Regions from separate parts of the Gracilibacillus marinus genome, predicted to be linked through region 2. Evidence: riboswitches for the same ligand, from Rfam matches in the RefSeq annotation. Region 2 holds a riboswitch; the other holds the start of a gene.
The links. A riboswitch is a leader RNA that binds a small molecule or an ion and turns the genes downstream of it on or off. The one in region 2 is predicted to bind thiamine pyrophosphate.

Region 1: linked by a shared signal. The riboswitch ahead of thiC (phosphomethylpyrimidine synthase ThiC) and the one ahead of ACFOZ1_RS03805 (ABC transporter substrate-binding protein) in region 2 are both predicted to bind thiamine pyrophosphate.

What each region holds. Positions count from the first base shown of each region.
Region 1 is NZ_JBHSDV010000007.1:71,682-76,291, reverse strand. Features, by position in the region: partial or broken gene ACFOZ1_RS15940 (ATP-binding protein) at 1-120, shown strand, start outside; partial or broken gene ACFOZ1_RS15935 (GlsB/YeaQ/YmgE family stress response membrane protein) at 107-274, shown strand; gene thiC (phosphomethylpyrimidine synthase ThiC) at 650-2,434, opposite strand; TPP riboswitch at 2,580-2,694, opposite strand; gene ACFOZ1_RS15925 (hypothetical protein) at 3,190-3,417, opposite strand; gene ACFOZ1_RS15920 (pentapeptide repeat-containing protein) at 3,471-4,103, opposite strand; gene ltrA (group II intron reverse transcriptase/maturase) at 4,287-4,610, opposite strand, start outside.
Region 2 is NZ_JBHSDV010000001.1:869,020-873,629, reverse strand. Features, by position in the region: gene ACFOZ1_RS03820 (ABC transporter ATP-binding protein) at 1-110, opposite strand, end outside; gene ACFOZ1_RS03815 (ABC transporter permease) at 107-859, opposite strand; gene ACFOZ1_RS03810 (MTH1187 family thiamine-binding protein) at 886-1,179, opposite strand; gene ACFOZ1_RS03805 (ABC transporter substrate-binding protein) at 1,183-2,178, opposite strand; TPP riboswitch at 2,274-2,385, opposite strand; gene wrbA (NAD(P)H:quinone oxidoreductase) at 2,576-3,172, shown strand; gene ACFOZ1_RS03795 (DUF3221 domain-containing protein) at 3,224-3,574, opposite strand; gene ACFOZ1_RS03790 (SPFH domain-containing protein) at 3,674-4,610, opposite strand, start outside.

The DNA.
Region 1 (4,610 bases), on a different contig from region 2:
ACCAATTCAAATTTCAAAGATTGGGGAGAAATTTTTCAAGATCCTAAAATCGCCAACGCCATCTTAGATCGAGTTCTCCACCACGCAACGGTCGTAAGTATTATGTGGTGTAATTGGTAATATCATTGCGGGTATCGTTGGTGGTTGGTTAGGTTCCATTATCATGGGAGATCTCGGGCCAGAAATCGGTGGCTTTAATATCATCCCTACATTAATTGGAGCTATCTTAGTTATTGCGATTACCAGTGCAATATTAAGTCGTTCGAAAAAATAATAGATTGATTAAAAAGCGGATTGGCTCAAAGGATTCATGCTAACCCGCTTTATTTTAATTATTATTCTTTTAAGACAAAGTAATCATTCTCTTATTGCATTTGCAAAGTGAACTTTCTTTTACTCTACAGGAAGGTGCATCATTCATATTATAATCATGGGGAAGTATTTTTCTATTATTAGTAGTATAGAACATTTACTTTATTACATTCTGTGCATTGTTCGTAATACGAATTTTTTGCAAAATATTGGTGATCACAATTTTGTTGAATTTCTTTTAGACACCCCTGTAAAAAATCAAGGCGAGTCTTTAGTTGATTGATTTCTTTTTCAATTTTTTCGACTTTCATTTGATTACCTTACCCCTTTCGAAAAATTATGAGTATATATTACCGCCTGTTTGTTTAAATTCTTGGGCCTTTTCCTTCATTCCTTTTTCAATGACTTCATCCATCTTCAGCTTATTTTCTCTTGCATAATTCCGAATATCTTGAGAGATTCTCATGCTGCAAAATTTAGGTCCGCACATGGAACAAAAGTGTGCGGTTTTCGCCGCTTCTGCTGGTAATGTTTCATCATGATATTCCATGGCACGTTCAGGGTCTAAAGATAAATGGAATTGATCTCTCCAACGGAATTCAAAACGGGCTTTTGATAAGGCATCATCCCTTATTTGTGCCCCTGGATGTCCTTTTGCTAGATCAGCAGCATGTGCCGCAATTTTATACGTAATGACCCCTTCTCGAACATCATCTTTATTGGGTAAACCTAGATGTTCTTTTGGAGTTACATAACATAGCATGGCTGTACCATACCAGCCAATCATTGCCGCACCTATGGCAGATGTAATATGGTCATAGCCCGGAGCGACATCTGTTGTAAGTGGTCCAAGTGTATAAAAAGGAGCTTCTTTACACACTTCCAATTGCTTATCCATATTTTCTTTGATTAAGTGCATGGGCACATGTCCCGGTCCTTCTACCATCACTTGAACATCATGCTCCCAAGCAATTTTCGTTAATTCACCTAGTGTATCCAATTCCGCAAACTGTGCTTCATCATTTGCATCGGCAATCGAGCCTGGACGTAAACCATCTCCTAGAGAAAATGCAATATCATATGATTTCATAATCTCACAAATTTCCTCAAAATGAGTATATAAGAAGTTTTCTTTATGGTGGAATAAACACCATTGTGCCATAATCGATCCACCACGGGATACAATACCTGTTACACGTTTTGCTGTTAAGGGGACATATCGTAATAAAACGCCCGCATGGATCGTAAAATAATCAACACCTTGTTCCGCTTGTTCAATTAATGTATCACGGTAGATCTCCCAAGTGAGATCTTCTGCGATCCCATTTACTTTTTCAAGTGCTTGATAAATTGGCACTGTACCGATTGGAACAGGTGAATTACGCACAATCCATTCCCGGGTTGTATGGATATTTTTCCCTGTGGACAAATCCATGATATTGTCAGCTCCCCAACGAGTTGCCCAAATCATTTTTTCCACCTCATTTTCAATAGAAGATGAAACGGCAGAATTTCCAATATTTGCATTAATCTTCACATGGAAATTGCGACCGATAATCATCGGTTCTGCTTCTGGATGATTGATATTTGAGGGAATAATGGCCCTACCTTTGGCCACTTCGTCACGTACGAATTCAGGTGTCATATTCTCTCTAATGGCAATAAACTCCATTTCAGGTGTAATGATTCCTTTTCTCGCATAATGGAGTTGTGTCACATTTTTCCCTTTTTTTGCGCGAAGTGGTTTTCTCTTTAAACCTGGAAACACCTGATGGTTTGCACGCGGATCCTTTATATCTTTGTATCCATTATCCTCAGGCTTGATTTCCCTTCCATCATATTGCTCGACATCCCCACGCTCTTGAATCCATGAACGACGAATAGGAGATAAACCTTTTGTAATATCTACCGTATAATCTTCATCCGTGTATGGCCCGCTCGTATCATATACACGCACAGGTTCATTTTCTTCTTCACCATAGACCCCTGTAGTTGGACTTAATTCAATTTCACGCATAGGTACTCGAATATCCGGCCTAGAACCTGTTACATACGCTTTTTTACTACCTGGTACATTCGTTTTGATGGAAATACTTTCTTTGTTTAATGAAATAGTTGACATAAAAAAAATCTCTCCTTTTTGTGAGTTAAAGGACGAGATATGGCACATAACAAGTGGAATAGCTAGACTTTTGACAAACATAAAAAAGCCGGCATCCAATAAATTGGCTGGACCCGGCTAAAATGTATACAGAAGTAATATGCTACATGAATCAATTTAACTTCCCCACGCTGGTATGAACCAGATCAGGTCCCAAGAGTCAAGAAACCTCATCGCGTTTCTTTCTCAGTCCAACTCATTGGACTCCCCTAGTTATTTCTTATTCAATTTGTTTTCATTATATATGAACTTCGATAAATATAAAAGGAATATTCCGAAAACAATTCAAAAGAACTATTATTTGTGTTGTAAAATACATGTTTATTCGAGAGAAGACTTCAGCAGTAAAGTTATTTTTTTCGCAGCAAACTTTTAGAAATAGTTAGTCAATGCAAGCGAAAGTGCTGTTACTAATTATAAATCTTTCCTAAATTTTGCCTTCATACCTACTATTCCAGTTACAAAAATGTGTAAATATAAATCTTTTCATATCACTTCTACAATGACTGTATAAGCGTAGATATAACAAAATAAGCAACAACACCTAAGAAAAAATAAAACAAATTCTTCTTCATAGGCTAGTCTCTCCTTTCTGTATACTCTCTTTGTTAAATATAATATATTCTTTTAAAGCATTCTAGAATCTATATTTCTTCTCATTTAGAACAATAATTATTTAAATTTCACTTTTGTATATTTATTGAATGTTACTTGGTTTATTTTTCAAAAGATTCTTCGATAACAATACTGTAAGAGATATTAAGTTTATTCAAAACCCAAGCCTGAAACTTCTTTTCCAATTCTTTCTTTAGAGTTTTCTCATCTACATTTTTATTAATTTCTAATTCTTCAAATGTAAATGTTTCTGTTGCTTTAGTATCTTCAGAAATAGATGGATTGAATGAAAAAGTTACTTTTTCATCATTTACTACTGTGCTTAGCATTTTTCTAGTTTCAACATCCTATTTACTTACGAACTTAAAAGGATTAAATACTATTATCTAATTTTTAATCCTAATAACGAAGCGAATTGTATCGCCTGAGACGTTGATACTATACAGCCTTTTAAATTCTCTATAGAAACAATTAAAGAATCAAAATGGGAAGAGCTTAGATCAATTCCTTTTAAAGGTGTTCCATCAAAGCTTGCATCATTAAGATTACACGAAAGGAATTCTACTTTTTTAAGCTTACAATCATAAAGGTCAGCGCCTTCTAATTCAGCATTATCAAAAATTACCTTTTCAAACTTTGAGTTACCGAACATAACCATATCAAGAATGGAATCCTTAAATCTTGTATTACCAATATAAGATTCTGTTAGGTTGCTGCCTAGCAACTTACAATTAATAAACTCCACTCGATTGATGGAAGCATTACTTAAATCAGCATTAGATAAATCGCAATTCTTAAAAACTACATCGGTAAGATCTATACGTTTAAAATCTGTATTTGTAAAATTACAATTCTTAATCACTGTTTTATATAATCTCACTCGATGAAGTACTTCGTTGTTAAAATCCGAGTCTGAGATCATACACATTTCAAATTCTAAATCTTCTTCGTAAAAAATATCTGTAAATCTTTTATCACTTAAATTTTCAGGAATCTTAGGTACATCAATCTTCATTGTAAACTTACCTACTTTCCAAAGAGTTTCAATCATTTATTTAGCTTCTAGATACAAATATAAAGGAACGGTCGATCTCTTACAAGGGTATAGCTTTAAGAAATCGAGTAGAGGGAAAAGTTGATTAAACTTTTCGCCCCTCTCACACCACCGTACGTACGGTTCCGTATACGGCGGTTCAATTTATATCACAGTGTGTACTTTTAAATAATAGTCTTGGGCAAAGGGGATTCCTCTTTGCCTTAAGCGTTTATTAGATAAAGCCCTTTGAACTACCTTCGATAGTCCAATAAAACGATAACCTTTTCGACAGTGAGTTAGACCCTTGGCTTCCTCGAGAGGAATGCCAAGTCGTACGAGAGATTTAATTCTTTTCTGGTTCTTCTTCCATTGTTTCCAAATAATCACACGTAGTCTAGAACGCAACTTCGCGTCGATTATTCCAAGTACTCTTTTCATATTGGCTATCTTAAAGTAATTGACCCACCCATAAATGACTTGTCTCAG
Region 2 (4,610 bases):
GGACCTAATAAAGCGACAAATTCACCCTCATGCACTTCCAAGTCTAATTTGTTCAGTATTTGCTTGTCTCCGAATTGCTTAGATACTTGCTTGATGTCGAGTGTACTCATTGGTGCTCCTCCCTTCTCCATTTAAGGAAGTGTCTTTCTAATAAAAGAATAATCGCGAAATAAACAAAGCATAATAACATAATAAACAATATCGCTACAAACACTCGGTCTGTTCTAAAAGAAGAGGAAGCTAATGTCATGTATACTCCTATTCCTTCATTTGCACCCAACCACTCAGAAATCACTGCACCCATCACACTATATGTTGCTGAAATTTTTAGCCCAGAAAAGATTGCAGGTAATGCATATGGTAATTCAAGCTTTAGAAAAATTTGCTTCTTATTCGCACCTGCCATTTTCATATAATGAATCAGTTCTGGGCTTGTCTGTTTTAACCCGTCAATTGTGGCGACGGCAATCGGGAAAAAGCAGACAAGTATAATAATTAAAAGCTTTGGTGTTATTCCAAATCCAAACCAAATGACTAATAAAGGTGCAAGGACAATGATTGGAATATTTTGTGACACAATAAGAAGTGGATACAACGCTTCTTTCCATTTTGGTAACAAGTGTAAAATCATCGCAATAACAAAGCCGATTGTAATGCTTGCAAAAAATCCAATTGTCGCTAATTTTACTGTTGCATAGATATGATGTTCATAATTAGACCAATTCTCATATGCTTCCAATAAGATGTTGGTAGGAGCAGGTAAGATCCATTTAGGAATTTCTAGTACGCGTGTACTTACTTCCCACAATACTATCATGAACATAATGAGCAGAACTGGTGATGTTACTCGCTTGATCATCGGCAAGCACCTCCATCTATTCGGTATTAATCGTATTTTGCAGTTAAGTCATCCATCGATGCTTGTTGATCTGCTCTTGTATAAACTTTTATTTGAGAAATATTACTTGGACAACCTAGTTCTAACATTTTTATATTCATTTGTTCTACAACGTGAAGTAACTGAGATAATTCCCCTTCCATTGTCGTTTCCAATGGACCAACTTTATACTTTACACCGGCATTTTGAATTATTTCGATTGCCTTATCAACATATGGAATCACATCTTCTCCATTTGGTGTTTTAGGAATGATTTGAATACTTACTAATGCTTGTGCCATTCATTACTCCTCCTCTGGTAAAAATTCATTTGTAAATGCTTGTTGTACATCTAGTTCTTTGTCTAATAAACCATTATCAAACATCCACGTCGCATAATTTTGCCACACGGATTTACTTTGTATTCCCCACTTTTCGGCATCGTCTATATATTTTGACGCTAACCATTCCTGACTTGCCTTCACTAATTCAGAGTCCAAATCTGGAACTGCCTCAATTAATATGTCCGCTGCTTCTGTTGGTTGATTTATTGCAAATTCATAGCCTTCCGACACAGCTTGTAATAACTTACGAACGGTCTCCGGATTTTCCTCAATCATTTCTTCGTTTGTCGTGATTACTGGTGTGTAGTAGTCTAACTTCTCAGAGTAATCTGTTAAATAGAGCATATCTAATTCTACCCCTCGCAATTCTGCTTCAATACCTGTCCATCCATAGTAAATCCAAGCAAAATCGATATCACGTTCCACTGCTGTAAAGAAATCTGTATTTCCCATATTGATAATCGATACGTCCTCCACAGATGTGCCTTCTTGTTTCATAAGTGAGTCAATCACAGCTGCTTCTACTGGCGCACCCCAACCACCATATGTTTTTCCAACAAAGTCTTTTGGTGATTGAATTCCTTTTTCAGTAGGTGCTGCAAATCCAGATGTATTGTGTTGAATAATTGCAGCAATGGACACAATCGGAATGTCTTGCACCCGCGCCTCTGTTACTGCTTCTTGCGCGCTGATACCAAATTCAGCTTTTCCTGATGCAACCGTTTGATCTGCACCAGCTTCTCCAGGTAAGATAATTTCGACATCTAACCCTTGTTCCTCAAAGTATCCTTTCTCCTTTGCTACATATAGACCTGTATGATTTGTATTCGGAGTCCAATCTAGCACTAATGTTACTTTCTCTAAATCAGCATCTTCTTCAGTTTGTGTTTCTCCATCATTACTACATGCAGAAAGCACGGCAATCGTAATAATCAATAGATAAAATATTTTTTTCATTTAAAATCCCCCTAATATTTTTAAAAATATGTATAGTATATTTTTTTACGCATAAAAATAAGCTCTAGACATCAGTCTAGAGCGCATATAGTTATAATTACTATCCATATGTTCCCTACGCTGGTGCTAGCCAGATCAGGTTCTAAGGGTCAGTATCTATTAAGGACACAATCTCAACTGGCCACACCAGTCCCCCTACATTCCACTTATAAAGTTGTATACCAATACTTTGACACATATCAACAAAATGTTCAAGTATTTTATAAGCATTTCATTCGCTTTCAGTGAAATGAATAGGTATGATGGTGAATGTCTTGAATTTGAGATAATGTATATTTTTATCTTTTCAAGAGACGATAATATATGTGTACAGTTAGTGGAAAGGGAGTTTTTTTTAATGACAAAAGTTGCAGTTATCTATTACAGCTCAACAGGTACAAATTATACACTTGCTAATTGGGCAAAAGAAGCAGCAGAAGAAGCTGGTGCAGAAGTAAAAGTAGTACGTGTGCAAGAAACAGCACCAGAAGCTGCAATCCATTCAAATGAAGCATGGAAACAACATTTAGAGGAGACGATGGATGTTCCTGTTGCGACATCTGATGATATAGAATGGGCAGATGCGATTATCTTTAGTATGCCAACTAGATTCGGGAATGTTCCATCACAAATGAAACAATTCATCGATATGCAAGGTGGGCTTTGGGCATCAGGTAAGACAGCGAACAAAGTAGTTACCGCAATGTCCTCTGCTTCTAATCCACATGGTGGTCAAGAGGCAACATTACTTAACTTCTATACTACAATGATGCACTGGGGTGCAATTATCGTACCACCAGGTTATACGGATTCTGTTACTTTTGGCGCAGGTGGTAATCCATATGGTACAAGTGTTACACAAGCACCTGATGGAACACTCGTTGAAGATGTGGAAGCAGCTGTCAAACATCAAGCAAAACGTGTCGTGGATGTTGCTACTAAAATGCACGGATAATAAAACAAAGAGCCTGTTCTTTCTCAATTTGCAGAAGAACAGGCTGATTTATTAATTTTCATTTTTGACCTTTTCCATCTTCATTGCAGTACTTTGTCCGGGATATGATTCTGCAACTACACTATACGTAACAACAACTTTATCACCTAATTGAAGTGAATTTAAAAACGAATCTTCTAATTCTGAGACCTTGAAATAGATAGCATTCCCCATTTTTTCATACATCTCTTCTTCTTTCAATTGTTCCACATTTGTTTCTAAATACTTTTCAGTGACTAAAATTGTATCATCCGTTATTTTTGCAATGTATCCAATCATTTCGTCATTGTTCTTGACTTCTCCATCTGAACTACAAGCAATTAGAGCTAAAGACAACAATATAAAAACAATCATTTTCTTCATAGTATATTTTCCCCTCTTTATTTGTATTATTTGTCGGTTAGAGATAGGAAAAGTTACAATTATCATTCATATATTGTTTAAAAATACAATTATTTTTGATTAATTATTTACTAATTTATGGCCACAATTTCCACAAAAGTTCATTCCTTCTGTTTTTGTACCACAATTTGGGCAGAAATTAGAAATAGCTTGTGTGCTTTTAGTTTCTTTCTTATCATTATCGCGAATCATTTCTTTTGCCATATTCATGCCCATCATCATTCCAGCGATATCGGTTGCAGGTGAGCCTCCACCATTTTTTTCATTTGAAAGCGAATCTGCAAAGGCCACTTCTTTATATCTATGCATATCACCAATCATACCATGTGAAGCTGATTTTGTTATCATTTCTTGTATTTCTTTAGGATAATTAAAGCTCATAATGTTAAATCTAGTTATTGTTAATCCATCATTCAGTAATTGCATATCTAAATCTTCCTGTATTCCACTTGCAATTTCGAATGAGTTAGCCTGTAAATTAAACATATCTTTGCCTTCTTTAGAAATCCACTTCATCAACAACTGATCAAGTATTGCTGTAATGCGTAACTTCACATCTTCAACAAAATAGTTCTCTTTCACACCTACAATCTCATCAATTAATTTTACATAATCCGTTACTTTAAATTGAAAAGTACCATTTGCTCGTATTGGTAATCCACCTGGGAGCTGTGGTGTCGGTATATGAACCGCACTTTTTGTCCCCCATTTAACTGTAAATTCTTTTGTATTTACGAATAATACTTCTATACGTATACCACTATTAAAACCAAATTTGAAACCTTTTAATGTTGAGAGTAATGGGATAATTTCTGATTCTATTTCGTATTCACCGTCGTCTTTAAATACACCTTCAATTTTCCCTTGATTAAAAAAAACAGCATCTTGACCTGGGCGTATAATTAATTTACTACCTTTTTTGATTTCATTGTTGTTCCACTTCCAAAAAATCATGTCATCTCTAAATTCTTCCCATTCCACTACATTCGAAAACTGT